Regions from separate parts of the Vibrio maritimus genome, predicted to be linked through region 1. Evidence: predicted binding sites of a transcription regulator. Region 1 holds the regulator's gene; each other region holds the start of a gene.
The links. The regulator PurR, encoded in region 1, represses purine synthesis genes. The targets are predictions, from matches to a motif close to TNANGNAAACGTTTNCNTNA.

Region 1 (10,772 bases):
TTGCGCGCTAGTGAAATACGCCACAATAGGTTTTTTACTCGCACTAACAGTTCACGTAGCTCAAACGGCTTAGTGACATAGTCGTCTGCACCCATCTCAAGGCCAACAATACGGTCAATACTATCGGTGCGACCGGTCACCAAAATGATTCCAATGTCTGACTGACTTCTTAACTCTCTTGTCAGCATCAAACCATCTTCACCAGGGAGGTTAATATCTAACATAACGAGATCGATACTGGATTCTTCCAGCACCTGACGCATCGTCTGACCATCTTCAGCTTCGCTAACCAAGTAGCCTTCATTTTCGAAGTAGCCAGCCAGCTTACTGCGAGTGACTACGTCATCTTCTACAACCAAAACGTGATATTTCATCTGTGGTTTCTCAATCTTGTCATGACAGGGACATTCTATTCATAAACATTCACAATTCTAGTCTACATCCCCTCATAGGCATGGAAACCTTACTATTTTTTGATTCAAAACAACCAAAACGATTGCGTCTCATATGCAACGAATACTCGTGTTAACTTACCCTTAAAGAAATTAATTTTTGTCTTATTTTTTCATAAGTTAACTCAATTTTTCACACAACAAGTTATTGCTATTCATCTTTATTGGCTAAAATAGAGTTATCATTTTTGGAGATTATTCAAATGCAAGAAATCAAAGCATTTAATGAGCAACGCGCAGAAATCTATTGGTGGCTTTCAAGCCTATTCGCTGCCGAGCTCACTGATGATGAACTCAACAAATACCATAGCCCTGAAATTCGCTCTTTCTTATCTGGCTTAGGAGAAAACCCTTCCCTAAAAGAACCCATTCAGGTCTTTACAGAGTCCTTGAACCGCCTTCAAGTCAGAGAAGACGCACAATTAGAGCTTTCTGCCGATTTTTGCGATCTATTTTTAAAGTCGGACAAGCATGGCGCATTGCCTTATGCCTCTATGTATATTGGTAAGTCTGGTCTTTTAAATGATCAACCTGCACAGGATATGGCTGACCTGTTAGCTAAGCACAGTGTGGCAGTGAATAAGGACTTAAATGAGCCAGCGGATCACCTCGCGATCGAGCTAGATTTTCTAGGCAACTTAATCATTCGCTCCAATGAGCTTGAAGCGGAAGCACATATGAACGATGCGCTGCACGAGCAAGCAGAGTTCATCAAGAACTACTTGATGACATGGCTACCTCAGTTTGTTGCGAAATGCCAAACCAACGACGAGTTTGGGTTTTATGCCTCTGCCGCTAAACTACTCGAAGCATTCTGCCAACTTGACTACACCTACCTAGAGGGTGAGCAAGGCTAGCCAACCTTAAAGCGCAAATCATTTGCATCACATCTGTGAGAATTAATTTGCGCTTTAGTTATAAATTTATTGGATAAGTCATTGCCAGCGCCCAAACCTAAGTCTACAATCCGCCGTTTAAATGCAAATGCCCTTGGCATTCAACGCGGACTTGTGTCCAAAAACACCTGTTGAAATCTACGCTCTGAGCTTTTTTCGCCGTGGCTTGCATGCAACTTTCGGTTTTCGCAGCCAAATACTATGTTTACAACAACATAGCGTTATATGTTTGCAAAGACCACTATACTTGAAGCGGTACCAACGTTAATTATCAAGCCGCGACTAATAGGATATCACTATGGCAACTATTAAAGATGTCGCCCGCCTTGCAGGCGTTTCAACGACCACAGTATCCCACGTTATTAATAAGACTCGCTTTGTTGCTGAAGCAACTCAAGAAAAAGTGATGGCGGCGGTCGACGAACTCAACTACGCACCAAGCGCCGTTGCACGTAGCTTAAAATGTAACTCAACGAAAACCATTGGTATGTTAGTGACTCAATCAACTAACCTGTTCTTTTCTGAGGTTATCGATGGTGTTGAGAGCTACTGCTACCGCCAAGGCTACACGCTGATCCTATGTAACACTGGTGGTGTGTATGAAAAGCAACGCGATTACATTCGCATGCTGGCAGAGAAACGCGTGGATGGCATCCTCGTGATGTGCTCTGATCTTACCGAAGAGCTGCTAGAGATGCTTGATCGTCACGCCGACATTCCTAAAGTTATCATGGACTGGGGCCCAGAAAGCTCACAAGCGGACAAGATCATCGATAACTCCGAAGAAGGCGGTTATCTCGCAACGAAGTTCCTGATTGAAAAAGGTCACACTGATATTGCTTGTCTAAGCGGTCACTTGGAGAAAGCCGTGTGCCAAGAGCGTATCATCGGTTACAAACGTGCCCTTGCTGAGGCAGGTATCGAGATGAAAGACGATCGTATTCTTGAAGGCAACTTCGAATGCGATACAGCGGTTATCGCAGCTAACCGTATTGCTGCAATGGAAGACCGACCTACCGCTATCTTCTGTTTCAACGACACCATGGCGTTTGGCCTGATGAGTCGCCTACAACAACTGGGTGTGCGCGTACCTGAGGACATCTCTGTCATTGGTTACGATAATATCGAGCTGGCTGAGTACTTCTCGCCACCTCTAACCACGGTTCACCAACCTAAACGTCGTGTCGGTAAAAACGCGTTTGAGATTCTATTAGAACGAATCAAAGATAAAGGTCATGAAAAGCGCATTTTCGAAATGCACCCAGAGATTGTTGAACGAGACTCTGTCAAAAGCCTTACATAATGCTGACAAAAGTGCCTTTCCAGGCACTTTTTTTTGAACCCCATTCAAGTTTTCTTCTCTCGATTGTTAGTTTTTTACGCACCCTCAAGCACAAATAACCCACCATTATTTGAACCAACATCACATTTTTGCAACTGAGTAATCATAGGCTTATGTCGTTTTCATTTATTCTAATGAAGTCACGCACAGGGCAAACCATCTGAAAGGGTGGGACGCAAAGCCTCCGGCCTAAACCAATTTTTAATTGATAGGTAGCGGGGTTGCCGATGGCAAGGGGAGAAGACTCAGTTATGGCATATGCCTAACAGAGCTCTGACACCTGATTGCTATACTCTCGGACCTGATTCTGGTGACACAATCAATAACACCGAGAAAAGAATAAAGCATGGATAATCCTATACTAAAAAATTCAATGCAATTATTCGCTCAGCTTGGAAGAGTAAAGTCTCGCTCCATGTTTGGGGGATTTGGCATCTTCGTAGATGATACGATGTTTGCCTTAGCAGTGAATAACAAATTACATATCAGAACTAACCGTCAGACCGTATCCACCTTCAAAAAACTGGGTTACAAGCCTTATGTTTATAAAAAGCGTGGATTTCCCGTTGTTACTAAGTACTTCGCGTTACCTGAAGACTGTTGGCAAGATCAAGAAGGTATTCTCGATCACGCTAAACAGGCACTCGAGTTCGCGAAAACTGAGAAAGAGCAACAATCCGAAGCGAAACCTAATCGCCTGAAAGACCTTCCGAATCTTCGCCTTGCCACTGAGCGCATGCTCAAAAAAGCAGGCATTGAATCAGTGGTTGAACTTCAGGATCATGGTTCGGTTGAGGCTTTCAAGGCCATTCAGAGAACCCATTCAAGTACCGTAGGTTTAGAGCTTTTATGGGCTCTTGAAGGTGCGATAAATGGTACTCATTGGTCTGTGATTCCTCAGACTAAAAGAGACGAACTGGCTAGCTTAATTAATTAAGTTACGGTCATCTCGAGAAAAAATCAGCCTTATGGCTGATTTTTTTGTATTAGTTGAAAGGAAAAACATACTCAGCCTTTCTACTACACTAATACTGAGTCATCAAAAGGATATCGTCATGAGCAAGAAGCTGATACTAGGATTGGTTTTGGTTGCTGTCGTCATTTATTTGGGCATCAACTTTGGTCAACATCTCACACTAGAAAACGCAAAAGTACAGCAAGTAGCACTGAGTGAATACATCAATGAGAACTTTGTGGCTGCTGCCCTCACCTATTTCTTCGCTTACATAGCGATTACTGCATTCTCTGTTCCAGGCGCTGCCGTGGTTACCTTACTTGGCGCAGCACTGTTTGGCTTTTGGACTAGTTTACTGCTTGTTTCATTTGCGAGTACCATAGGCGCTACATTGGCATTCTTGAGCAGTCGCTTCCTACTTCGCGATTGGGTACAAAGTAAGTTCGGTTCGAAACTTGAGACGATCAATAAAGGTGTCGAAAAAGACGGTGCTTTCTATCTATTTTCTCTAAGACTCATTCCTGTGTTCCCATTTTTCTTGATTAACTTATTAATGGGTCTCACGCCAATTCGAGTCTCTAAATATTACTTGGTGAGTCAACTGGGTATGTTGCCAGGAACTGCAGTCTACCTCAATGCGGGTACTCAGCTAGCGAATATTGACAGTCTATCCGGTATTGTTTCCCCTACCGTGTTGGCATCATTTGCCCTACTCGGTTTGTTCCCACTTATTGCTAAATGGATTATGGGAAAAATCTCTCGCTCGCCACAGGTACAGGAATAGATGAAGATATTTGTAGGCAATAACCCACCAGAAACACATATTGTCCAACAGCAGTTGATGGCTGAAGGTATCGAGTGTGAAGTACGAGGCGAAGGTGTTTTCGGGTTACGAGGGGAAGTACCGTTTGACGAAAATTCACTACCCTACGTTTGGCTTTTCAACAAAGAGCAAGAAATGATGGCACGAGCTGTCATTCAAGATTGGCAAAAACAGGCTGAGAAAAGCGGTAACGTGCCGTGGGTATGTCCAGCTTGCCATGAGACTAACGAAGCGCAATTTGGCGTCTGCTGGAACTGTCAGACGCCACAAACAGCTACGATGCCACAGACTTAATGAAATCTATTGAGTGCTTATTGAACTCTTCTGGACGCTCAACATTGCACACATGACCACAATCTTTGATCTCTAATAGACGGCTGGACTTATGTTCAGCCACCATCTCTTTGACTGGCTTAATAAACATATAGTCTTTATCACCCATCAGATACAAAGTCGGAATCGGCAACTCTCGGTCTTTAAAGTAGCGGTTGAGAGGGTTCACTTCTGTCGTTAGACGATACCAACGCTTAAACTCTTTTTGGCACAATTTTTTCGCTTCACGGACGAATAGCAGCCTTGATTCTTTTTGGCCTTTTTGCGGCATAACAATGTACGCAAACAAGCTGTAAAGCCACATATAAGGGATAATGTGCTTACTCCAGTTGCCAATTTTCACCAGAATTTGCGATCGAGTATTAAAGCGAGTGACTGCACCACCTAAGACCATGGAACGAACTCTAGAGTGTGCCAACTCGGCAATATTGCGCACAATAATCGTTCCCAAAGACATACCGACAAAATGAGCTGACTGAATCTTAAGATGATCAAGTACTTTGACGATATCCAGCGTCACCTCTTTAAAGGTGTACTTGTTCGACATAATGTCTTTAAGGAGTTGGTTTGACTTACCGTGACCGCGCAGATCAATAAACAGCAGGTTAAAGTGCTCTCGGTAAGCTCGAATCTGTTTAAACCATATGTTTGAGCTTCCGCCTGCCCCATGTACGAATACCACCCACTCATTACTCGTTGGGTGCTGATAAGTTTTATGGAATAGCAAGCTCTCTGACATAGTTCTCAAGTTTCGTGATGTATGTGGGCGTTACGTTACCATAATTCGCCGTTTTACGGACAAAAACTAACAGGAATTTTGGTAAAAATGATTTACAAGTGTAGTCGATTATAAAAAAAAGCGGCATAACGCCGCTTTTCAGTGTTTGCTCTAGTTTGCCTCGAGCGCCAGGTCGTACATCTTGACGTACTCTTTGGCTGACTCAGTCCAACTGAAGTCTTTTCGCATTGAGCGAAGCTGCATTTCATGCATCTGCTCAGGGTGTTGCAGATAGAATAGCAGTGCGCGTTGCAGGACAATTAACAAGGCGTCATGGCAAGGTTCAACAAAACCAAATCCAGTCGCATTGTTAGGGTCATCATCAAAATCAATAACCGTGTCTTTCAAGCCGCCGACTTTACGCACAATTGGTAAAGTACCATAAGCCATACTATAAATTTGGTTCAAACCACACGCTTCAAACTCAGAAGGCATAAGGAAGAAGTCTGACCCTGCTTCTACCAGATGAGCAAAGCGATTGCTGTAAGCTTCGACAAACGCCAACTTATCAGAGAACTCTTCCGCCAGATCATTAAGATGAGAAGCAATTTGCGGCTCACCCGTACCAATAATGACGACTTGAACGTCATTCTTTAGGAACTTATCCAAAATAGGAAGGATGTAGTGAAAACCTTTTTGGTGCGTCAAGCGACAAACCATGCCAATCATCGGCACTTCACGCTCTGGTAGGCCGAGCTCTTTTTGTAGCGCTGTTTTTGATGCGAGTTTACCCGCTAGCATGCTTTCTAAGTCATCGTTGTAATGCTCAGGCAAATACTCATCATGGCTTGGGTTCCACTCTGAGTAATCGCATCCATTAACGATGCCATGGAGATCTTTGGCACGATGAACGAAATCATCAACCAAGCCATGTGAGCCTAACGGTGTCACCAGCTCAGCGGCATAGTTCGGGCTCACTGCATTGATCTTATCTGCAAAAGCAATACCCGCTCGCAATGTACTTACCCAGCCGTCACCGTACTGTAGAAACTCCATCCCAGAGAGATGAAGCTCAGGAATAATCTCTAACTGACTGTAAGAGAAAATCCCTTTGAAAATCGCGTTGTGCACTGTCAGTACTGACTTAGTACCATGAAAACGCTCATCTTCAGCGTAACGAGTCTTAAGCAAGAATGGGATAAGACCTGTGTGCCAATCATTCGCGTGAACAATTGCAGGCTTAATGCCTAGCTTTGGTAACACATCCAGACTGGCTGCTGCGAAAAATCCAAAGCGCTCGCCATTATCAGCGTACGCTCGGTTGTGTTCTGCATACAGTTCTGGACGGTCAAAGTAACGGTCACATTCAATGACGTAGACTTCGACACCATCGAGATGGGTTTTCTTGACTTGATAAGGTGTATGAGGCCAATGCTCTAGCTCAGTGGCTAGCACGAACTCATACTGATCCTTGTTTGGTAATTTTTGGTAGCCTGGCAGAGTGATGGCTACGTCCTTGCCAAGTTCTTGCAGAGCTTTCGGCAGAGCCTTGGCAACATCTGCCAAGCCTCCACTTTTAATAAGTCCCTGAACTTCTGAAACTGGAAACCATACGTCTATGTTTCTCATTCTAGAATCCAACTTTTGTCCCTTTTTTGATGACAACGATGCCACCTGGAGACACATGGAAACGCTTCGCGTCGAGTTCTAGATCTTCACCGATCACAGTTCCAGGGGCAATTTCAACATTCTTGTCAATGATTGCGCGCTTGATTGTACAACCCGCACCAATCTTAACGTCTCCTAGAATAACAGATTCACTCACAATAGAACCAGCAGCAATGTTACTTCTGAATCCGAGTACTGATTTGAAGATTGATGATCCACGTACGTAACTACCACCAGCAATTAAGCTGTCGGTAACTTTGATCTTTTCGTGCTCAGCATCCACAAAGGTAGCAGGTGGCAATGGTGGGTAATACGTATGCAGTGGCCATTTGCGGTTGTACAGTGAGAACTCAGGGTCTTCATGAAGCAGATCCATGTGAGCAGCCCAGTACGAGTCGATAGTACCTACATCACGCCAGTACGTTGTATCCTTCTCGCCGCTGATTTTATTGGTAGAGAAATCATAAACATAAACGCCACCTTCAGGGAACATCTTAGGAATAATGTCTTTACCAAAATCATGGCTCGAGTTTTCATTCTCAGCATCAAGACGGAGCTCTTTGCATAAACTTTCTGCTTCAAAGATGTAGTTACCCATAGACACCAGTGCCATATCAGGGTGACCAGGAATCGATTTCGGGTTCTCTGGTTTCTCTTCAAAACCAATCATTTTGCCGTTTTCATCGACCTCGATAACACCAAACTCTGATGCTTCTGCCAACGGCATACGCAGCGCAGAAACCGTAAGTTTCGCCTCACGACGTTTGTGGAAGTCTAACATCTGACGGATATCCATCTTGTAGATATGGTCAGAACCAAAGATACAAACATGCTCAGGGTTGGCAAGTTCGACAAAGCGAACGTTTTGGTAGATAGCATCAGCGGTGCCTTCGTACCAACGTTTACCGTCGCGCATCTGAGCTGGGATTGGGTCAATAAATCGGTCAGTGATGCCCGTCAGGTTCCAACCTTTGCGCATATGCTGATACAGGGATTGAGATTTAAATTGGGTAAGAACGTAAATTCGCATCAAGTCCGCATTAATAAAATTATTAAGTGCGAAGTCTATAAGGCGATAGCTTCCTCCAAAAGGGACTGCAGGCTTACTGCGAGATTCCGTAAGAGGACGTAGGCGAGAACCTTCGCCTCCAGCAAGGATCATTCCTAAAACACCAGCCATTGATTACTCCGTTTTTATTACAGCTTTCCATGTTGCTAGACACTAAATGTATTTATTTGGGGGGTATCTAGCTTCGTTATTAACGGATGACAATGTCGATAACTACACCGGACATTCAAACGTTGAATCTTGTATATAAGTCGTTTGAGAGGCTCTATTTTGTTTATTTTTCAGCCTCAAATGTTCCATAACTTTCGTATGGTTTTTCTCTAAATTATCGTTTTGAAACGAGATTACAATGCATGATCACTCAATATTAAGCATTGAACCCAATTGCATTTAAACTCGTGTTATTGATCACAGAATGCCATACCGAGATTACCCATTCAACACATATAGTTAACATTAAATTCACCAAACGGGCAAAATTCATAAAACTCGAAGTAAATCAGACACGTAAAGTGATACGACCAGTTATTTGGAACAAAAAGTGTTTCATTTGGTTAAAAATGCAACCGGAGTTCATAAATTCTGTATGAGAGAAAAACAAAAAGCCTCTTGCGTGATAATTCACCACAAGAGGCTTTTTTAATTTGACGTGTTTTGTGTTACGAAAGGGTTAACTAATTACATCAAGGTTAATGTACTTGCCTAGGTCTCGTTTCTTGCAGCCTGGGACGTAAGGCACCTCACCAAGCTTTGGAGCGTCTATCGCGCCTTCCAGCATTTCGATGATCTCAGCGTAATGCTCGACGCCCGGATTGACGCGGTTAGCTACCCAACCAACAAGCTCAAGACCATCTGCCTTAATCGCTTCCGCCGTCAACATCGCATGACTCAAACAACCAAGCTTAATACCCACGACGAGAACGACAGGTAACTTTTCTTGTTTCACCCAAGTAGAAAGGCAATCATCTTTTGATACTGGTACTCGCCAACCACCTGCACCTTCGACCAATACAAAATCACTGTTCTGTTTGTGTTGCTCAAGTAAATTGGAGAGAACGTCGTATTTGACCTCTACGTTATCCGCTATTGCCGCGATATGAGGGGACGCTGGCAAAGATAACGCATACGGGTTAACGAGATCATAATCAACTTCCTGGTTTGCTGCTGCTTGCAAATGCAATGCGTCCGAGTTACGCCAACCTTCGGAAGTTTTCTCACTGCCTGCAGCTACAGGCTTATAACCTATGGTCTTTTTTCCTTGTGCACCAACAGCACTTAATATCGCTTTTGATACAACGGTTTTCCCAACTTCAGTATCCGTACCTGCAATAAATAGTGCTTTCATCATAATGCAACTGACCCTAAACAAATTTGATAACTGGCTGGTAGTAAGCCGTTCTGGTTTTCGTACCTCTTGTATTCCAGCTCAAGCTTCTTCAATGAGCGTCGGCTGGTACACCCTTTGGAACGACCTTCTACATGAGTCGCACCAATTCCTTTTAGGTCTTTCATCAAACCAAAAGCAGTCTCATACCACATAACTATTTTCGGCAAGTCTAGTTGATGGTTGATGCACTCAGATTGCGCTAACGCAATTTTTACCTGATTGAGCGAGGTAAAGTCGTTGACATGTTGATATGCATCAATTTTGCTCCACGACCGCTTTAGCTCCTCCAGTGAGCCATCGAGCAAGGTAGAAAAATGCACTCTACCGCCGGGTTTTGTCACGCGCTTCATTTCCCTTAGCGGCACGGCTAAGTCATTGCACCACTGCAGCGCTAAGCTCGATATCACAATATCAAACGTACTGTTTTCAAATGGAAGAGCTTCAGCATCTGCGACTTGATAACTGACGTTTTCACTACCACAGCGACTTTTCGCTACACTGAGCATCTCGCTCGATAAGTCAGCGCACACCAACTTGGCTCCCCGCTCTAATAGGACTTGCGAACAATAACCCGTACCGCAACCTAGATCGAGAATGCGATAGCCTTTTAAATCACTGGGTAATAACGCCAATAAACGGTCTGCGACTCGGCGTTGCAGCTCAGCATGTTGGTCGTACTGTTTTGCAGCCCGGCCAAACGATTCTGATATTGCTACCTTATTGGTCTGATGATCCGTAAGATTTGCTAATACCTCAGACATTTAGCATCCCTCCGAATGTCGTTTTAAACTGGTGGCTAGCTGCTCTACAGCCTCAATGTCATGTGCCGCGGATAATGTAATTCGCAGTCGCGCCGATCCTTTAGGTACCGTAGGAGGGCGAATGGCTGTCGTCCAAATCTGGTCTTGTTTCAACGCGTTGCACAACCTAAGCACATGCTCCTCACCACCAACAAGCCACGGTTTTATTGGCGTTTGAGTTGAGATATAACCAGGAGCACTCTGCAGAACTTCGTCATACACAGTGCCCAACTCACTGAGCTTTTCACGGCGCCAATGTTGGGTTTGAATCATCTCGATCGCTTTCGTGATTGCCACAGCGTGAGCCGCAGAGAACGCAGTCGAGTAGA
Region 2 (10,772 bases), 980 kb from region 1:
GCCTTGCCAGAGTCCCCATTGATAGTCTCTTTTTAGCAGTAAGTCAGAAGCTTCCATATTAAATCCAGTGACTTGCCAAAATGGCTTTGTCGAAAGCTGAATCCATTGTGAGCGGTTGATAGCAACGCGATCAATGGCGACGGATTTGAGATCATCAATGCTCACATCTGCAAACAGGTCTAATAGAGAAGGTTTGTCTCCCTCTTGAATGTATTTAACGCCATCTACTTCAAGTTTATCGAGCTTTATTTCATTGGGCTTCAAGTAGCCGGAAAGCTGGATGCGACCCTGCTCTAGTTGGGTATCGAGGTCCGCAACCTCTATTCGCTCTTCATTTGCGTAAACCTCTAGAGTTGGTTCGATGAACTCAAAGCCGCGCCATATGAGTTGGTCTGCATCAACAGAGATATAGGCTTCGGATTGTTTCCAAAGCGATTTATCCAAATCAATATTCTCTAAAGAAGCGCTGATGTTGTCGACGGTCATATCATGATTGCTTAGCGTTGAGTTGAGAATATCTAAGCTATTGATATGACCCACGTGCTCCTTAAGAATTGAAAGTAATGGATCATCTTGGGCTGTGGCATCTAAGTCCAATCGATCTATTGTGGTATTGACCAGTGACCAACGTCCATTTTGTATTTGTGCTTGTGTCGAGATACTGGATTTATTCCATGTAAACGAGGCACCGAGTATTTTGCTGTTATCGCCATCCAACTCCCCATCGACTAATAGGTTTCGCAGCGAAGAGCCTTGATAGTAGAACTGAGAGGCTTGAAGCTGCACGTTTCCTTTGCTGGTTATGACACTATCGCCAAACTCGATGCCGGTTAGCTGTAGTCGAAGATCGTTGATGATCATCTCGCCATGGCTGTAATCAATATGATCGAGTGCGATATTCTCGATCTGCCATTGTTTTAGCAGCGTTATTGATGGTGTCTGCGATGCGGATAATGATGCGCCGTCGATCAAGAGCTCATGAATAGTGATCGGCTGTTTGGTAGAGAGCTGAGTAGATAGCCAGACGGAAAGCTCAGCGACTTCCACAGGCTGCTGATCAGGAAGCTCAAATCGAGCGTTCTGGAAAATGACCTGATTTGGATAATGGTATTGAATCGATTCGCTTTTAACGTGAATGCCGAGTCCTTTATCTAGGGTATAGATCACCATCGGTTTTGCATATTGGGTATGCAGTAAACCGAACACGATCAATATGGTCAGTAGACCCAGTGCCAATACGGCGACAAACAGCGCAACAATCTTTCTTACCACGAAACGTATGTCCAAGCTTTCAACATAAACAATAATTTAGCGCGTATAGCGCAAAAAAGCCCCTCAAATTGAGGGGCTGGTATTAAAAAGTTGGATATCTATCCAAGTATTAGTCGAGCTGAGGACCCGCTGCTACCAATGACTTACCTTCGTCGTTATCCGTGTACTTATCGAAGTTGTTGATAAAGCGCTGTGCAAGATCTGCTGCTTTGCTTTCCCACTGAAGCGGGTCAACGTAAGTTTCACGAGGATCTAGGATCGCAGGGTCGACACCTGGAAGTGAAGTCGGAACTTCTAGGTTGAATACAGGGATGTTCTTGGTTTCTGCTTTCTCGATAGAGCCATCTAGGATCGCATCGATAATGCCACGTGTATCTTGGATAGAGATACGTTTGCCTGTGCCATTCCAACCAGTGTTAACCAAGTAAGCTTCAGCACCTGCAGCTTCCATGCGTTTAACTAACACTTCCGCGTACTTAGTTGGGTGAAGTGTCAAGAACGCCGCACCGAAACAAGCAGAGAAGGTTGGTGTTGGCTCTGTAATACCACGCTCAGTACCGGCTAGTTTCGCAGTGAAGCCTGATAGGAAGTGGTACTTGGTTTGCTCTGGCGTCAGTTTAGAAACCGGAGGTAGTACGCCGAATGCATCAGCAGAAAGGAAGATCACTTTATTCGCATGACCACCTTTTGATACCGGCTTAACGATATTCTCGATGTGGTGAAGTGGATAAGAAACACGGGTGTTCTCTGTCTTCGAGCCGTCATCAAAATCGATAGAGCCGTCATTGCGAACCGTTACGTTCTCTAGCAACGCATCGCGGCGGATAGCGTTATAGATGTCTGGCTCAGCTTCTTTAGATAGGTTGATTGTTTTCGCGTAGCAACCGCCTTCGAAGTTAAACACACCATCGTCATCCCAACCGTGCTCATCGTCACCGATAAGTGCACGTTTAGGATCGGTTGAAAGTGTTGTCTTACCGGTGCCTGACAAGCCGAAGAAGATAGCAACGTCGCCTTCTTGACCCATGTTGGCAGAACAGTGCATCGATGCAATATCACGCAGTGGCAAGAAGTAGTTCATCATTGCGAACATACCTTTCTTCATCTCGCCGCCGTACCATGTTCCGCCGATAAGCTGCATTCTTTCGGTTAGGTTAAATGCTGTGAAGTTTTCAGAATTCAAACCGTGCTCTTGCCATTTCTGGTTAGTGCACTTCGCACCATTCATAACCACGAAGTCTGGCTCGAAGGTTGCGAGTTCTTCTTCGGTTGGACGAATGAACATGTTTTTCACGAAGTGAGCCTGCCAAGCGACTTCTGTGATGATTCGGATACATAGACGTGTATCTGGGTTGGTACCGCAGAATCCGTCGATCACGAATAGACGTTTATTGGATAGTTGACCAGTGACAAGCGTTTTAAGGTCATTCCATGCCTCTTGGGACATAGGTTTGTTGTCGTTTTTGACTTTATCGTTTGTCCACCACATGTGTTCTTCTGTTGTAGCGTCTTTAACGATAAATTTGTCTTTAGGAGAGCGTCCAGTAAAGATTCCCGTATCTACAGCAACGGCGCCAAGCTCAGTGACTACGCCTTTTTCGTAGCCTTCCAGACCTTCGCGAGTTTCCTCTTCAAATAACTGTTCGTAGCTTGGGTTGCGAACGATGTCAGTTACGCCAGTGATTCCGTACTTGGTAAGATCGATTTGTGCAGCCTTGTTAATGTCCATAACGGTCATAGGTGCTCCTTATTGGATTTTTGTAGGGATTTTAAAATTGTAGTAATTGTTTATTTGTTATTTTGTTTTTTATTTTGAACTCCATGCTAGCAACGGATATCCGATAAAACAGGGAGGTAGTTCAAAAATTAGTCATCAGTTATTGATGGTTTTAAGTGTTCTATCACATATTGAATTTGGGCTAATTTCTCCTCAAAGCAAACCTTTGCGCTAGATCAAATGTAACACATCATTTACGTATTTGGTTAGATGCTCTGTTCATGTTTTTTGCAATTCTGTTAAATAAAAAGAACAAAAAAAGCCAGATCGCTAGCGATCTGGCTTTTTGGATTGGAGTCGAGTGACGATTAATGGATCGTCTTGTCACCCGTGTCTGAATTTGCTTCCGCGTAAAGCGCTTTGACTTCCGCTTCATCGAACGCGTAAGTCGTGCCACAGTAGTCACAATGAAGCGCCACTTGACCTTCTTCAGCAATGATCTCGAAGATCTCTTCTTGTGCGACAGTCACAATCGCATTGGCACTGCGCTCGCGCGAGCAGCCACAGAAGAATTCAACCTCTTTCGGCTCGAATACTTGAACCTTGTCTTGGTTGTATAGGCGGTACAGTAAGGTATTCGCATCTAGGCCGAACAGCTCTTCATCTTTGATGGTGTCAGTAAGCTGCTCTAGGTGCTCGAAGTCTTCTGGTGTACCAGTGCCGTCAGGCATTACCTGCAGCATCATGCCTGCAGCGTGAGGTTTGCCCTCAAACTCACCAGTGCGGATCCAGAGGCGCGTCTTAAGCTGTTCAGAGCGCTCGAAGTAGCCTTCTAGTACCTCAGATAGGTTGTCGCCTTCTAGGCCGACAACACCTTGATAACGTTCACCCTTGTCCGGAGTAATCGTAATCACAAGGTAGCCCTTGCCCATCATGTCGTGGATAGTTGCATCATCAGCAATGTCACCTTCCCAGCGTGCAACGCCACGGAGTTTCTGGTTGTGATCGCCATTGATAACTGCTAGCGATACTGGACCATCACCTTGAAGTTGCATGGTAATCGAACCTTCAAACTTCAGTGTCGCTGTAAGTAGACTTGTTGATACCAGCAGGTCACCCAGCAGCTTTTGTAGCGGCGCAGGGTATTCCTTGCTCGATAGAATCTCTTGATAAGCTGTATCCATTTGCACGAGTTCGCCGCGCACAGACAGTTCTTCAAAAAGGTAGCGGTTAAGTATGTTGTTAGCCATTGAGGAAGCTCCAGCTTATTGGTGTTTAAATTTAATGATATCGCGACGCTGCTTTTTGTCAGGTCGACGTTCAGGACTTGGGTTGTGTGCGTGCAGCTTTCTCTTCAACGCGTTGTCTTCTCGCTTTGCGATACTCTCAGAGGTTTCGCTATAGAGAGTCTGGGCTTCCGGTGCACCTCGGCGTTGATCTGAAATACGCTCAATGACCACGGTTTTCTCTTCGTTACCTTGGCGTAGAGCGATGACAGCTCCCAATTCCACTATTTTACTCGGCTTCGAGCGCTGTCCATTGTAGTGGACTTTGCCACCATCGACCATATTTCGCGCGATACTTCTGGTTTTATAGAAGCGAGCGGCCCACAGCCATTTATCCAATCGAACAGAATTATTCTCGGAACTCATCGTGAATCCTACTTTCTAAGTAAGTGACGGCAAAAAGTCAGTCATGACTTACCGTACGGAACTAGTGATACTTTTATCTTGCTATTGGTGTACTAAATGGTGCTTGGGTCTAAAAAATTCAACCCCAAACACGTATTCGCATTACTGTAATACTAGTTATGCTATATTCTGTCGGTTGGCAGGAAGCAAAAGTTGCTTATATCATTGGATTTATAACATAGTGAATAACTGGAAAGTTCATTACCAAGCAGGAAGTTAGAGAGTGAAAGGATTATCTATATCGGCGAACAGTGTCTCCGCTGCCTCTTTGACCTCACTCTTAAGACGTTGCACGCAGTATCAGCCTCAAATCAGTTTACTTCTGACGTTAGTGTTACTTGTGATCTCTTGTTGGATCGCGGGTGCGTTGTTATGGCAGTTGTTTCCCCAATCTCATTCTGTGACGCGTTGGGCTCCGCCAGCGGCAGTAAGCACTGCGAACTCATCACAAACCGCCAAGCTGCAATCTTCAGATATTAATAACGCCAATATCTTCGGTGCTTACAACCGAGAACAAAAAGTGGTACAAGCCCCTGTCGTGACCGATGCGCCAAAAAGTCGTTTGAATGTGGTGCTGGTGGGTTCTGTCGTGAGTTCTAATCCTGACCTAAGCTTAGCAGTAGTGGCTAATCGTGGTAAGCAAGGCACCTATGGTATTGGTGAGCAAATTGATGGCACTCGAGCAACCATCAATGCGGTATTAATTGATCGTATTATCATCTCCAACGCAGGTCGTGACGAGACCGTTATGCTTGAAGGACTCGAATATAAAAAGCTTGAGTTAAATCAACGACCTCAAGCAGCAGCATCCAATGTGGTTGGTAACAACCCAGTAGATGCAGAAGAAAAGCTAGCAGCGATTCGTAACACAATTACTCAAGACCCACAGCAAATATTTCAGTACGTTAGGCTTTCTCAAGTAAAGCGTGACGGCCAGGTGAAGGGATATCGAGTGAGCCCAGGACGAGATCCTGAGTTATTTAACTCGGTTGGTCTACAAAATGGCGATATCGCCGTAGCACTTAACGGTGCAGACCTGACCGACCCTGCGGCTATGGGACAGATTTATCAATCCATCACTGAACTGACAGAATTAAACCTCACCGTTGAGCGCGATGGACAGCAACATGACATCTTTATCCAATTTTAGTCATGTGGACAGTATTACAAGGGAGCATTAAGTGAAAAGTTGGCTTAAAACAAGTACCTGGTTATTGATGGGGAGCCTATTGGCTGTCCCAGCGGTATCAGCCAATGAATTTAGCGCCAGTTTTAAAGGCACTGACCTTCATGAGTTTATCAATATTGTCGGGCGAAACCTCGACAAGACCATCATCGTTGATCCGTCAGTACGTGGCAAAGTCGACGTACGCAGCTACGACGTCCTCAATGAAGAGCAGTATTACAGCTTTTTCCTAAATGTACTTGAGGTATATGGCTTTGCGGTTGTTGAGATGGACAACGGCATTCTGAAAGTGATTAAGGCAAAAGACGCGAAGACATCGGCAATCCCAGTCGTTGGCGATACCGACATTACGGCCGGTGATACGGTAGTAACGCGCGTTGTGGCGGTGAAGAACGTTTCGGTACGTGAACTATCACCGCTACTAAGACAGCTAAATGATAATGCTGGGGCAGGTAACGTAGTCCACTACGACCCAGCAAACATCATCCTCATTACAGGTCGTGCTGCAGTTGTTAACCGTCTGGCGGATATCATTCGTCGCGTTGACCAGGCAGGCGACAAAGAAGTGGAAGTCGTTGAGCTTAAAAACGCATCAGCAGCTGAAATGGTGCGTATTGTCGATGCGCTAAACAAAACCACCGACGCAAAGAATACGCCTGCATTGCTTCAACCTAAGCTGGTGGCGGATGAGCGTACCAACTCCATTCTTATTTCAGGCGATCCAAAAGTTCGTCAACGTCTACGTCGTCTGATTGGCCAGCTTGATATTGAGATGGCGACCAAAGGCAACAACCGCGTTCAATATCTAAAATACGCGAAAGCTGAAGATCTTGTTGATGTGCTGAAGGGCGTATCAGACAACCTACAAAAGGAAAAGCAATCGGGCTCGAAATCAGGTTCGACCGCGAACCGCACAGAGGTCATGATTGCCGCTCACCCAGATACCAATGCGTTAGTACTTACTGCGCCGCCAGATATCATGAAAGCGCTGCTTGAGGTTATTTCTCAGCTCGATATTCGTCGTGCACAGGTGTTGATTGAAGCACTGATTGTCGAACTGGCGGATGTCGATGGTGCCAACTTAGGTGTTCAATGGGGCTCGCTATCCAACGGTGGTGTGGTTCAGTTTAGTAATACAGGTGCGTCTATCGGCAGTGTTATGGTCGGTATGGAAGAAGCCAAAGATCAGAAAACAACAGAAACGCGTGTCGACTCAGATGGCAATCCGTACAACGTAGAAACGACAACCAGTGGTGACTACAGTGCATTGGCAAGTGCCTTGGGTGGTGTTCAAGGTGCCGCTGTGGGTATTGCCTTGGGTGACTGGACCGCGTTAATTACCGCGGTATCGAGTCAATCCAACTCGAACATTCTGTCATCACCAAGTATTACCGTAATGGATAACGGTGAAGCCTCGTTTATTGTCGGTGAAGAGGTGCCAGTCTTGACGGGCTCAACCGCAGGCTCAAACAACAGCAACCCGTTCCAGACCGTCGATCGTAAAGAAGTGGGTATCAAGCTGAAGGTTGTGCCGCAGATCAACGAAGGTAACTCAGTACAGCTCAACATTGAGCAAGAAGTATCGAACGTACTGGGCGCCAACGGTGCGGTAGACGTGCGCTTTGCCAAGCGTCAGTTGAATACCTCTGTGATGATCCAAGATGGTCAGATGCTGGTGCTTGGTGGTTTGATTGACGAGCGTGCTGCAGAGAGTGAATCCAAAGTTCCGTTCCTGGGTGACATTCCTTACCTAGGTCGCCTGTTTACCTCTACATCGACCACCGTTGAGAAAAAGAACCTAATGGTGTTCATCAAGCCAACCATTATTCGTGATGGCATGACCTCCGATGGTATTACTCAGCGTAAGTATAACTACATTCGTGCTGAGCAGCTGTTTAAGGCAGACAAAGGTCTGAAATTAATGGACGACGGCTTTATTCCGGTACTACCTGAGTTTAACGAAACCGATCGTTATCCTTCAGAGATTCAAGCCTTTATCGATCAAGTAGAAGCGAACTAACTATGGAAAGCTTAGAGCATCGCCCTTTGGCAAACCGCCTGCCGTTTAGCTTTGCTAATCGCTTTAAAGTGGTGTTTGAAGCACATGAAGAGCAGTCGGTGCTCTACTATGTAGAGCCGCTTGCACTCAACGCATTGCAAGAGGTGAAAAGGGTCTTTCGTAGACCCTTCGAGCTGCACTCTCTACCATCAAGTGAGTTCGATGCCAAACTGACTCAAGCTTATCAGCGTGACTCATCTGAAGCGCGCCAATTGATGGAAGACATTGGTGCAGATAGTGACGACTTTTTCTCGCTGGCGGAAGAGCTCCCTCAAGACGAAGACCTACTTGAGTCTGACGATGATGCACCGATTATCAAGCTTATCAACGCCATGCTTGGTGAAGCGATTAAAGAGGGCGCGTCGGATATTCACATCGAAACCTTCGAAAAAGTGCTGTCGATTCGCTTTAGAATTGATGGCGTATTGCGTGATGTTCTCGCGCCAAGTCGTAAGCTAGCGCCGCTTTTGGTCTCACGCGTTAAAGTTATGGCGAAGCTGGATATCGCTGAAAAGCGTGTTCCTCAAGATGGTCGTATCTCGCTACGTATTGGTGGTCGAGCGGTGGATGTACGTGTGTCGACCATGCCGTCGTCACACGGTGAGCGTGTGGTGATGCGTCTTCTCGATAAAAACGCAACACGCTTGGATCTGCACAGTCTAGGTATGACGCCTGAGAATCACGAGAAATTTAGACACCTCATCCAACGTCCGCACGGCATTATCCTAGTCACCGGTCCTACGGGTTCAGGTAAATCGACCACCCTGTATGCGGGCTTACAAGAGATCAACAGTAACGAGCGCAACATACTGACCGTAGAAGATCCTATCGAATTTGATATCGATGGTATTGGGCAGACTCAGGTGAACCCAAAGGTTGATATGACGTTCGCTCGTGGGTTGCGTGCTATTTTGCGTCAGGACCCTGACGTGGTGATGGTTGGTGAGATCCGTGACTTAGAAACGGCGCAGATTGCGGTGCAAGCGTCCTTAACGGGTCACTTGGTGATGTCGACGCTTCATACTAACACTGCAGTTGGTGCGATTACGCGTATGCGTGATATGGGTATTGAACCATTCCTTATCTCGTCATCTTTGTTGGGCGTTCTTGCTCAGCGATTGGTACGAACGCTTTGTAATGATTGTAAAGCGCCTTACGAAGCTGACTCGGCCACCAAGCAACTGTTTGGTCTAACAGAAGCGCAGCCACTGACGCTACATAAAGCGGTGGGCTGTGAGCACTGTAACCACAAAGGCTACCGTGGACGTACTGGTATTCACGAACTGTTGATGGTTGACGATACCGTGCAGTCACTGATTCATGACGAAGCCGGTGAGCAGGCGATTGAAAAAGCCATACGCTCTCATACGCCAAGTATTCGTGATGATGGCTTCCACAAGGTAAAACTTGGCGTGACCTCGCTAGAAGAAGTCATGCGTGTGACGAAGGAAGCGTAACTTGGCAGCGTTTGAATACAAAGCTCTCAATGCGAAGGGCAAACAAGTCAAAGGGCTCATTGAGGGCGATAACGCTCGTCAGGCACGCCAACGCCTAAAAGAGCAAGGCCTGATGCCGGTTGATATTGTTGAGGCGAAAGGCAAGGCTCAATCTGGCTCATCGGGCAATACCAATGCCAAGCCGATGTTCAAACGAGGTTTGAGCACACCTGACTTGGCTCTCATAACCAGACAGCTATCGACCTTAGTACAATCGGGCATGCCGCTTGAGGAATGTCTAAAAGCGGTGTCTGAGCAATCGGAGAAGCCACGCATTAGAACCATGTTGGCAGCAATCCGCTCTAAGGTTACTGAAGGTTATACCCTGTCAGATAGCTTAGCTGACTACCCACACGTTTTTGATGAACTGTTTCGCTCTATGGTCGCGGCAGGGGAGAAGTCAGGGCACCTAGATTCTATTTTGGAGCGGTTGGCGGATTATGCTGAGAATCGACAAAAAATGCGCTCCAAACTGCAGCAAGCGATGATCTACCCTGTTGTGCTGGTGGTATTTGCGGTCGCGATTGTGGCATTTCTGCTTGCTGCCGTGGTGCCTAAGATTGTCGGTCAGTTTGTACAGATGGGACAAGAGTTACCCGCATCGACGCAATTTCTCTTATCATCGAGTGACTTTATCCAGCAATGGGGTCTGATGTTATTAGGCGGCTTTGTTGTCACTTTTTATCTGATTAAAGTGGCGCTGAGTAAGCCCTCAATTCGAATGAGTTGGGATACTAAGGTTCTGGGTTTCCCATTGATTGGTAAGATCGCTCGAGGCCTTAACACCTCGCGCTTTGCTCGCACTCTGGCAATTTGTACCTCCAGTGCCATTCCTATCCTAGAGGGAATGAAGGTCTCTGTTGATGTGATGACCAACCACTTTGCTAAGAAGCAGGTGTCGACCGCTGCCGATAACGTGCGAGAAGGTGCCAGCCTTCGCAAAGCGCTTGAGCAAACCAAGCTGTTCCCACCTATGATGCTGCATATGATTGCCAGTGGTGAACAAAGTGGTGAGTTAGAGAGTATGTTGACTCGCGCCGCTGATAACCAAGACCAAAGCTTTGAGTCTACGGTGAACATCGCGCTTGGTATTTTTACTCCCGCGTTGATCGCGGTGATGGCTGGGTTAGTGCTGTTTATTGTGATGGCGACCTTAATGCCAATATTGGAAATGAACAATTTGATGTCTGGTTAATCTAACCAGGCGGACGGTTACTATTGTCCTCAATTTTGAGGATGCTTTATTTGGAGTTAGAGATGAAAAAAAGAATGAAAAAACAATCCGGCTTTACCCTGCTAGAGGTAATGGTAGTGGTTGTTATTTTGGGGATTTTGGCGAGCTTCGTTGTGC
Region 3 (10,772 bases), 1.6 Mb from region 1:
ACCCACCTGATTCCAAATCGTTGGTACTAAGCCAAAGATGGCCATGAGCATCAATCCAATGAAGACTAAGATAACCGTCATAACGGCAAACGTTCGAGGAAGTCCAAGCGAGTGCAATTTGCTGACCGGCCATTCAAGAAGGTAGGCCAATACAATCGCCACCAACAATGGGGCGATCAGGTTGCCAAAGAAGTAGATGGTAATAAAACCAAATAGCAAAATTACCACCAGACTTACTGCGTCTGGGTCTGAAAAACGTCGCTTATACCAGCGACGAACCATGTCTAGCATTCGCTATCCTTCCTTTTTGATATGGTCATCACGGTGACATGATGCTCTTGCGTACAATCGACCATCGCATTTTGCTTAATGAGGTAGTGTCGACAGTCTCGAATAGATTGCGCATCCACTATACGGACACGCAGCACTTGTTGGGTTTCAAGTTGCTTGTATGCGCGCTTTACCAGCAGTAGCGACATGGGGCAGCGTTCGTTTTCCAGATCTAATTGGATATCTGTCATCACTATGTTTTCGCTCACGATTATCGCAGCCAAGAGTGCATGGTTCACCTTCAATGGATCTATTGTAAAGGCTTTTTGAGGTATCCCCAACCCGTATGTGTTACAGATCACCAATTACCACAACAATGTGTCACTAAAAACGATAACCTGCTGTTATCTTAATACACTATTAGTCCTTTCCTAACCTGAGTCCGTATGCAAAAATATTGCGTTAGAGGCTATGGTAGGAAACCGAAGGACAGTTTCGTGGTCCAAACTACCAACTACAAAGGAGTTACCTCACTAGCATGTTGAAACGTACCCGCTCGTTGGTTTGCTTATGTATTGCTGCCGCGATATCGACACCCCAAGTCTCATACGCCGAATTGGACTTACCTGACATTGGCACTGCTGCTGGCGCCACACTGACCATAGATCAAGAACTTATCTATGGTGATGCCTACATGAGGATGATCAGAGCAAGCTCACCCATCGTCAACGACCCTGTGTTGAACGAGTACATTGACTCAGTTGGTCATCGCTTGGTATCCAGTGCGAATGACGTGAAAACGCCTTTCACGTTCTTCATGATTCGCGACCGCAACATTAACGCGTTTGCTTTCTTCGGTGGTTACGTAGCACTGCACTCAGGTCTATTCCTACATGCTCATACGGAAAGTGAACTCGCTTCGGTAATGGCGCACGAAATCGCACACGTCACCCAGCGACATCTGGCACGCCGTATGGAAGATGAAGCTCGTCGCTCTCCTGCCACGGTTGCCGCTCTAGTAGGCTCATTGCTACTCGCCATCGCTGCACCGCAAGCGGGTATGGCTGCGTTAACGGCAACAACAGCAGGCTCAATGCAGGCATCCATCAACTACACACGTAGTAACGAGAAAGAAGCCGATCGCTTTGGTATCGCAACACTGGCGCGCGCTCAATTTGATGTCAATGACATGCCACGCTTTTTCGGTCGACTCGCCGATGAGTATCGATACGCCAGCAAGCCACCACCAATGCTGTTGACTCACCCATTACCAGAAGACCGTATTACCGATACTCGCGAACGTGCACAGGCCTATCCGCCACTGCGCGTACAACCATCGATCAATTACCATTTGGCTAGAGCGCGCATCGTAGCACGCCAGGCTGGTATTAAATCTGATGCCGCTTTGGATTGGTTTGAACGCACAGCGCGAAAAGCATCACCAAAAATACAAAACTCATTTGAGTACGGTAAAGCCTTGGTGTATCTAGATACCAACAAGCTCGACAAGGCAGAAGAGATACTGACTAAGCTGCTCGACTATGACCCAAACAACAACTTCTATTTAGATGCCGCATCGGATCTGTACATCGCTAAGAAGCAGCCTGAAAAAGCAGCTGAGATGATGAAAAGTGCACTGCTCGTGAAACCCAACAATGCGGTGATTTCCATCAACTACGCCAATGCCCTGATAGAAAGCGACAAGCTTGACGAAGCGATCAAAGTACTACAGCGATATACTCACGACAGACCGAATGACACCAATGGTTGGCATTTGCTGTCTGATGCCAATATCAAAAAAGGCAACAGCGCAGAAGACTTAGCAGCGCGTGCTGAGATCATGGCATTAAACGCTCAGTGGGATAAGTCGATTCAGATGTACTCCCAAGCCAGTCAGCTTGCGGAGCTTGGAAGCTTAAAACAAGCACGCTATGACGCTCGTATTGACCAGTTATTGGTCCAACGAGAGCGCTTCATGGCTCTACAATAAAAAACACAAAGGAAACGATATGTCAGTCACCATCTTTCACAACCCTCGCTGCTCAAAAAGCCGACAAACCCTATCTCTACTAGAGGAAAAAGGTGTTCAACCTGACGTTGTGAAATACCTCGATACACCACCGACGGTTGAGAAGCTCAAAGAGATTTTTGAGCAGCTCGAGCTAGAAAGCGTACGTGCGATGATGCGTACCAAGGAAGATATCTATAAACAGCTTAACCTAGCCGACCCAGCGCTTACAGACGATCAACTTTTCCAAGCTATGTTTGAGAATCCTAAGCTGATTGAGCGCCCTATCGTGATCAATAACGGCAAAGCCCGTCATGGTCGCCCGCCAGAGCAAGTACTTGAGATCCTATAATGGCTTGCCAGATTCTGGTGTTGTACTACAGCCGTCATGGCAGCACTCAGCGTTTAGCTAGAGCCATCGCTCGTGGCGTTGAGTCTGTTGATGGCTGTGAAGCTATCCTGCGTACAGTACCCGAGCTTGATACGAGCCGAGAAGAGTCGGGCGATATCAATGTCTCTATCTCCGAGCTTAAAGCATGTGACGGTCTCGCCATGGGCAGCCCTGTATGGTTTGGCAACATGGCAGCACCTCTCAAACACTTTTGGGATCAAACCACCAGCTTGTGGTTAAGTGGCGATCTTATTGATAAGCCAGCTTGCGTGTTTACTTCTTCCTCATCAATGCATGGTGGACAAGAAAGTACGGCAATGAGCATGATGTTACCGCTGCTTCATCACGGTATGATGATTATGGGTATTCCATACAGTGAACCACAGTTGCACTCGACCACAACAGGAGGCACCCCCTATGGTGCATCTCATGTTGCCAACTCAAGTGTTCAGCTCAGTGATGATGAACTTGCACTCGCCTCTGCGCTAGGGCAACGATTAGCTTCTACAGCATACAAGCTCAAGCACAACTAGGTATCAGGGATTAGGTACAACAATGACCAGCAATACTTTAATCAACACCGCTAACATGCGCGCTTTCGCCCTGTCGGCAAACTTTGCCTTGTTATGTTGGGTTGGGCTTTGGCATGGCTTTTTGTCGCCACACCCACACATCAACCCTATTGCTCTCACCGTAGCTTGGATGATTCCGCTATTACTACCACTGCCTGGTATTTTGGCGGGTAAGCCCTACACTCATGCTTGGGCTAATTTTGTTTTAATGCTCTACTTTTTGCACGCACTGACTTTGCTCTATGCAGACGAAGGGGAACGTTGGTTAGCAGCCGTTGAACTTGTTTTGACCAGCTTGGCATTTGTCGGTAATACCGTCTACGCGCGCCTCAAAGGTAAGGAGATGGGTCTCAAGTTGCCAAGGCTCTCTTCCGTGGAAAAAAAAGAGCGCGAACGGTTTGGCAAATAAGCGTATATTAGATACAAAAAAGGAGGCTAACGCCTCCTTTTTGCTAGGTATTTCTAGTACAACCATTCAAACCGTAATGCTGGACCCACAGGCTGAGCAACGTCAACTGAAGGTGCTTGCACGCTTTCAGATACAGGGGTCTCAGTACTCACCTCACCGCTCGCGTCTACCGCATTATCCTGTGGCAGTGAACCATCTGTTGTCTCAGTCACCTCAGTTTCTGGTACTACAACTTGGTTATCTTCCATCTCGATTTGCTCTGATTTCTTCACTAAACCCAGTCTAAGCACCTCTTCCTCGAACGACTCAAGTGAGCCAAGCAGAGATACTCGTACTGTTACTTCATCGCCATTGATCTCAGCAACATCAACTTTAGCTGTAGACGCTAAACGGCCTAGTGCGCGTTCTAGCGTGAAGAAAGCATCGGCATTGCTAATGCGCGAGAAAGACACGGTAACCATACCAGCACTTTCGCCCAACACGGTTGAAGCGTTTTGAGCTGCGTAGTAGTCACTGATTTCGTCTATTGCTGTCGCAACAGCCAGCTCGCCAGAGGCAGAACCGGTAATTGGTGCCAAGGTGTTTTTGCCCAATTTATCCGGCGTTTGGTCATACAGAGTATAACGAAGGCTGTTGCCCTGAAGACGAATCACGGCAACGGCATCAACAGGATAACGTAAACTAGCCTGTGCGATAGGTTCTACAAAGCCACCCCAAAGGTCGGTCGTTTGAACGCCAGTAATGTCATCGAAGTCACCGATTGGAAAAGTCAGTGGCAAACCACGACGGTTGGCTTCCTTTTTCAGCTGATTCGCATTCGCGGAGTTGGTGTGCTCCCATACGATAGAGCGGTCATAACCGTTATCTTCTACAAGCCATACCATCACGTTTTTACGCTCTACCGGCCACGATGACAAATCAGCCTGAGTAAGTAGTGTATTGATTTGCTGACTATTAAAGGTCAGGCGCATCGCTTGTTGCCCATCAACCTGGGTATAGCCAAGTTGAGTAATGTATTGTGAGCTTTTGCCTAGTGCCTTCTTGACTACTGGGTTTGTTGCCGCACTTGAGTCACCGCTTGCTTTCACCAACACATCCAACATACCTTGCTGGCGAGCGAGTTCATCAGCATTCGGCTGCTCTGAGTCCACAACGACCTCGGTCGAATAGATATCGACTTTTGTCAACGCATACGCTGGCAAAGCACACGCAGCAGCCAACAACAAAGCTAAATAACGCATAAGCATCCTAAATTACAAACAGATAAGCCGAAATGATAAGCAAGTATGGGATTTGGAGCAAGCTCACTGCTTCAAGGTTTGGTCAATATGTGTTTTTACTCAATACCATTGGCGGATCCAATACTAATAGCGCCAAGCTATTGAGATTTATCCAACAAAAATCCAGCAATATTTAAATAGATCATTAAGTAAACGATTGCGAAGTGTTAGAATCCTGCACGTTTTGCTTACTCTTTTTTGACTTGCTTGGAAAAACATTATGAAAACGATCTTACAAGGCTCGCAAATGCTGTTCGTCGCATTTGGCTCCTTGGTACTCGTACCTCTTCTAACTGGACTTGATCCTAACGTTGCACTGTTTGGTGCTGGTGTCGGCACGCTATTGTTCCAATTGGTGACTCGTCGCAGTGTGCCTATCTTCCTAGCGTCTTCGTTCGCCTTCATTGCACCTATTATGTTTGGTGTGCAAACTTGGGGTGTCGGCGCGACCATGGGTGGCTTGATGGCTGCTGGTATCGTCTATGTACTCATGGGCGCTGTGATCAAAGCGAAAGGCGTTGAGGTTATCCACAAATTACTGCCACCTGTTGTTGTTGGACCTGTAATTATGGTTATCGGTTTGGGTCTTGCACCTGTTGCGGTAAACATGGCGCTAGGTAAAACAGGCGATGGTGCAGTACAACTTATCGATGGTAATGCCGCGCTTTGGATCTCTGCGATTTCACTTCTGGTCACTATCAGTGTGAGTGTGTTCGCCAAAGGCTTCCTGAAGCTACTACCTATCGTAAGTGGTATCTTGGCCGGTTACGTGACGAGCTTATTCTTTGGTGTTGTAGACTTTACACCTGTCGTTCAAGCGTCTTGGCTATCACTACCCAACTTCACTGCACCAGAATTTAATATCAATGCGATTCTGTTTATGCTTCCTGTGGCTATCGCTCCTGCGGTTGAGCACGTGGGTGATATGCTCGCCATCTCAAACGTAACGGGCAAAGACTACTTGAAGAAGCCTGGCCTTCACCGCACGATTACAGGTGACGGTGTGGCAACGATCGCAGCATCAATGGTTGGCGCGCCGCCGAATACTACGTACAGTGAGGTAACCGGCGCTGTTATGCTGACTAAAGCCTTTAACCCAGTGATCATGACTTGGGCAGCGGTGACGGCAATCGTACTAGCACTTGTTGGCAAGCTAGGTGCTATTTTGCAGACGATCCCTGTCCCGGTGATGGGCGGCATCATGATTCTGCTATTTGGTTCTATCGCGACAGTCGGTCTTAACACACTAATCAAGAACAACGTCGATCTTCACAAGTCACGTAACCTAGTGATTGTTGCTATCACCCTTGTATTTGGTATCGGCGGCATGGCATTTGGCATCGGTGACTTCAGCCTTCAAGGTGTGAGCCTATGTGGTATTGTGGCAATCATTCTTAACCAAATCTTGCCAGATGACCTAGGTGAAAACAAAGTGGTTGATAATGCGCAGATGGAAGATTAATTCCTCGGGCACAAAAAAGGCTGACACACTGTCAGCCTTTTCTATATGCGCTAGTCTATATGCGCTAGCTAATCGGTAATTATTGAGTACCGAAGATCTTATCGCCTGCATCGCCTAGACCAGGTACGATGTAGCCTTTGTCGTTTAGGCACTCATCGATAGCTGCTGTGTACATTTCAACATCTGGGTGTGCCTTCTCAAGCGCTTCGATACCTTCTGGCGCAGCAACAAGAACCAATACTTTAATGTGCTTACAGCCTTTTTCTTTTAGTAGGTCAATCGTTGCAATCATTGAACCACCTGTTGCCAGCATAGGGTCAACAACTAGAGCAATACGCTCGTCGATGTTAGACGCTAGCTTGTTGAAGTAAGGTACAGGCTCAAGTGTTTCCTCATCACGGTAGATACCAACCACACTGATACGCGCGCTTGGCATGTGCTCAAGTACACCGTCCATCATGCCAAGACCAGCACGCAGGATTGGCACTACAGTCACTTTCTTACCTTTGATTTGGTCAATCTCTACAGGACCATTCCAACCTTCGATCGCCACTTTCTCAGTTTCAAAGTCTGCAGTCGCTTCATACGTCAACAGGCTACCAACTTCAGTGGCTAGTTCACGGAAACGCTTTGTGCTGATGTCCCCTTCACGCATCAAACCCAATTTGTGTTTTACTAGAGGGTGTTTAACTTCAACAACTTTCATGTCCAACTCCGGCTAAATTTTACAAAACCTGCAAATTATACATGGTTTCTTTCACTATTTCAGTCAGCAATGTGGCTAAAATGCCCTTTGTTAGCACTAAAAGTCGATCTAGCAACGTCAAATCAATAGATTAGCTTTCTCGGAAAATAGTTTGTATTTTCTTACGCAAACGTTTTCCTTTTTGTTTAAACCCCTGTTAGAATAGCGCCGCTTTTCACATCCATTTATTTATCGAGGACTGTCCCGTGAGCGGAAACAACACTTCCCTAAGCTATAAAGACGCTGGTGTAGATATTGATGCAGGTAACGCATTAGTTGACCGTATTAAAGGCGCGGTTAAGCGCACTCGTCGCCCTGAAGTAATGGGAGGCATCGGTGGATTTGGTGCTTTATGTGAGTTGCCAACAAAATACAAAGAGCCGGTACTTGTTTCTGGTACAGACGGTGTTGGCACAAAACTACGCCTAGCACTAGACATGAACAAGCACGACACTATCGGTATCGACCTTGTTGCTATGTGTGTGAACGATCTTATCGTTCAAGGTGCAGAGCCACTATTTTTCCTAGATTACTATGCAACTGGCAAACTAGATGTTGATACCGCTGCAGACGTAGTTTCTGGTATTGCTGAAGGCTGTGTACAAGCTGGTTGTTCACTAATTGGTGGCGAAACAGCAGAAATGCCAGGCATGTACGAAGGCGAAGATTACGACGTCGCTGGCTTCTGTGTTGGTGTCGTTGAGAAATCTGAAGTTATCGATGGCACAAAAGTAGCCGCAGGTGATGCACTTATCGCTGTTGGCTCAAGCGGTCCACACTCAAACGGCTACTCGCTTATCCGCAAGATTCTTGAAGTTTCTGGCGCAGATAAGAACGAAAAGCTAGGTGAGCGCACCATCGGTGAACACCTACTAGAACCAACAAAAATTTATATCAAATCAGCTCTGAAAATGATCGCTGAGCACGATATCCACGCTATCTCTCACATCACTGGCGGCGGTTTCTGGGAAAACATCCCACGCGTACTGCCAGAGGGCACAAAAGCAGTTATCGACGGTAACAGCTGGGAATGGCCTGCTATCTTCAACTGGCTACAAGAGAAAGGCAACGTTGATACATTCGAAATGTACCGTACTTTCAACTGTGGTGTAGGTCTAATCGTTGCTCTACCTAAAGCGCAAGCTGACGCAGCGGTTGAGCTTCTAAAAGCTGAAGGCGAGAACGCTTGGGTAATTGGTGAGATCGCGACTGCAGAAGCTGGTGAAGAGCAAGTAGAGATCAATTAATTTCATGAAGAATATCGTTGTTTTAGTTTCAGGGAATGGTACTAACTTGCAGGCAATTATTGATGCCTGCGAGTCGACTATCACAAATGCTAAAGTCCGTGCTGTTTTCTCGAATAAAGAATCCGCATTTGCACTAGAACGTGCTCGCAAAGCTGGCGCCGAGGCAGAGTTCCTTGATCCTAAGCTAAGTGAAACACGCGAGGCATTTGATGCTGAGTTGATGCACCGTATTGATGTACATAATCCAGATCTTTTAGTGCTGGCTGGCTACATGCGAATCTTGAGTGGTGAGTTCGTTCGTCACTACATGGGTCGAATGATTAACATTCACCCTTCGCTACTGCCTAAGTACCCTGGTCTGAATACGCACCAACGTGCTATCGAGAACTGCGATGAGCACCACGGCACCAGCATTCACTTTGTGACTGAGAAACTTGACGGTGGTCCTATCGTGCTTCAGGCAAAAGTACCTGTATTCGATGACGATACCGTTGAAACACTAGAGCAACGTGTTCAAAGCCAAGAGCATAAGATCTACCCTCTTGTCGTGAAATGGTTTGTAGAAGACCGTTTGCAAATGGATGGCAGTAGAGCCCTACTTGACGGCATTGCCCTTGGACCACAAGGTTACGCTGACAAGTAAGCGCATTGACCTGTGAATGAAATAAAAAAGCGAGTGACTTGTCACTCGCTTTTTCTGTTTTAGAGAGGCTCAGTCGGTGCCTGGCTTTTCGGTTTCGCCTCGGCAAATGGAACATCTGCCAGATCATCGACATTCGATGCAACCAGCTCACCAAAGTGGAACAAGTTGTACTCTCCTGGCTTCATGCGATGCCACGTCTCATTGCCAGTCAGTGGCTGAGTCGCGACGACCGACACGACATCATTTGGCGTCGTCTCTTCTTGAAAGTTGATTGTAACATCTTCGTCTAACAAGGTCGCTTTGCCGAAAGGCGCTTTGCGCGTAATCCAGTAGAGATGGTTGGTACAGTAAGTCATAACAAACTCACCATCACTCAGCAGCATGTTATACACGCCCAGCTCTCTCAACTCGTCACAACACTCTGCCACATAGGCAAACATTGCCATCAGATCTTGAGGTGGCTCTGGGAAGCGTTGCTCCAGCTTTTTTAACAACCAACAAAACGACAGCTCGCTGTCCGTCTCCCCGACTGGGCGAAAGTGACCCGTTTCGAGGTGCTGATAATCACTTAGCTGGCCATTATGTGCGAAGGTCCAATAACGCCCCCACAACTCGCGAGTGAAGGGATGGGTATTCTCAAGATTCACTTTGCCACGATTCGCTTGGCGAATATGACTCACTACCGCCTTACTTTTAATCGGATAGTTTTGTACCAACTCTGCAATCTTGGAATCGCAGCTTGGTTGTGGATCTTTAAAGGTGCGAAAACCTTTACCTTCATAAAACGTTATGCCCCAGCCATCCTTGTGCGGACCCGTATTGCCCCCACGTTGAATCAAGCCAGTAAAGCTAAAACAAATATCTGTTGGCACATTGGCGCTCATGCCAAGCAATTCACACATTGAGTTTCCTACTCTTTGGTTCCGATCATTGAGAATAACAGTGCGTTGTTATTCCATTTCTTTTTCAACAAGCTGAATAATGATGTGGATGATTTTAATGTGCACTTCTTGGATACGATCTGCGTAGCCAAAGTGCGGTACACGAATTTCAATGTCAGCTGCACCCGCCATTTTACCACCATCTTTACCCGTTAGAGCTATGGTTTTCATGCCTTTCGCTTGAGCAGCTTCAATCGCTTTGAGGATATTCCCTGAGTTGCCCGATGTCGATAAGCCAAATAGCACGTCACCTGAACGACCTACGGCTTCTACGTAGCGAGAGAACACGAAGTCGTAACCGAAGTCATTACTCACACAAGAAAGGTGGCTAGGATCAGAAATTGCGATACCTGCGTAACCTGGACGGTTTTCACGATAACGGCCAGTTAACTCTTCTGCAAAGTGCATAGCATCACAGTGAGAGCCGCCGTTACCACAAGACAATACTTTACCTTCTTGTTTAAACGAGTCAGCGATCATCTTTGCTGCAGCTTCAATCTGAGCGATGTTGTGATCGTCACTAAGGAATTTGTTCAGTACTTCAGCAGCTTCGTTAAGCTCATTTCTAATCAAGTCTTGGTACATAGGTTTATTCTCTTTGTTTTTTGCGACATACACCTGATGTCTGTTCTCTTTGAGTTTACCTATAAACCCTTAACTCTGTCGATAGACGTAACCCTACCTGTTCATCGAATTGAGAAATATTGTCAATCAACGCACAAATATGCACATGGACTGCGTTTTCGCTTGCTCAATTTAGCACCAATTAGAGTAATTACTTTTCGGATTTTACATTTATGCAAT

Region 2: the regulator PurR is predicted to act here: its motif matches at 3,204-3,223, upstream of pckA (phosphoenolpyruvate carboxykinase (ATP)).
Region 3: the regulator PurR is predicted to act here: its motif matches at 7,260-7,279, upstream of purM (phosphoribosylformylglycinamidine cyclo-ligase).

What each region holds. Positions count from the first base shown of each region.
Region 1 is NZ_CP090438.1:2,375,988-2,386,759, forward strand. It holds gene torR (two-component system response regulator TorR) at 1-374, opposite strand, end outside; gene torD (molecular chaperone TorD) at 656-1,309, shown strand; gene purR (HTH-type transcriptional repressor PurR) at 1,647-2,651, shown strand; cyclic di-GMP riboswitch class I at 2,831-2,919, shown strand; gene LY387_RS10790 (TfoX/Sxy family DNA transformation protein) at 3,037-3,627, shown strand; gene LY387_RS10795 (TVP38/TMEM64 family protein) at 3,746-4,429, shown strand; gene LY387_RS10800 (DUF2007 domain-containing protein) at 4,430-4,762, shown strand; gene LY387_RS10805 (alpha/beta fold hydrolase) at 4,743-5,540, opposite strand; gene glgA (glycogen synthase GlgA) at 5,691-7,148, opposite strand; gene glgC (glucose-1-phosphate adenylyltransferase) at 7,150-8,367, opposite strand; gene bioD (dethiobiotin synthase) at 8,927-9,604, opposite strand; gene bioC (malonyl-ACP O-methyltransferase BioC) at 9,601-10,404, opposite strand; gene LY387_RS10830 (8-amino-7-oxononanoate synthase) at 10,405-10,772, opposite strand, start outside.
Region 2 is NZ_CP090438.1:3,358,848-3,369,619, reverse strand. It holds gene LY387_RS15520 (AsmA family protein) at 1-1,272, opposite strand, end outside; gene pckA (phosphoenolpyruvate carboxykinase (ATP)) at 1,382-3,010, opposite strand; gene hslO (Hsp33 family molecular chaperone HslO) at 3,358-4,239, opposite strand; gene hslR (ribosome-associated heat shock protein Hsp15) at 4,255-4,641, opposite strand; gene gspC (type II secretion system protein GspC) at 4,904-5,830, shown strand; gene gspD (type II secretion system secretin GspD) at 5,862-7,886, shown strand; gene gspE (type II secretion system ATPase GspE) at 7,889-9,382, shown strand; gene gspF (type II secretion system inner membrane protein GspF) at 9,384-10,616, shown strand; gene gspG (type II secretion system major pseudopilin GspG) at 10,679-10,772, shown strand, end outside.
Region 3 is NZ_CP090438.1:762,558-773,329, reverse strand. It holds gene LY387_RS03505 (AI-2E family transporter) at 1-291, opposite strand, end outside; gene LY387_RS03500 (sulfurtransferase TusA family protein) at 285-521, opposite strand; gene LY387_RS03495 (tetratricopeptide repeat protein) at 809-2,260, shown strand; gene arsC (arsenate reductase (glutaredoxin)) at 2,280-2,630, shown strand; gene wrbA (NAD(P)H:quinone oxidoreductase) at 2,630-3,202, shown strand; gene LY387_RS03480 (DUF2069 domain-containing protein) at 3,225-3,650, shown strand; gene LY387_RS03475 (DUF2066 domain-containing protein) at 3,704-4,891, opposite strand; gene LY387_RS03470 (uracil-xanthine permease family protein) at 5,151-6,392, shown strand; gene upp (uracil phosphoribosyltransferase) at 6,472-7,098, opposite strand; gene purM (phosphoribosylformylglycinamidine cyclo-ligase) at 7,344-8,384, shown strand; gene purN (phosphoribosylglycinamide formyltransferase) at 8,389-9,027, shown strand; gene LY387_RS03450 (class II glutamine amidotransferase) at 9,087-9,929, opposite strand; gene lpcA (D-sedoheptulose 7-phosphate isomerase) at 9,978-10,553, opposite strand.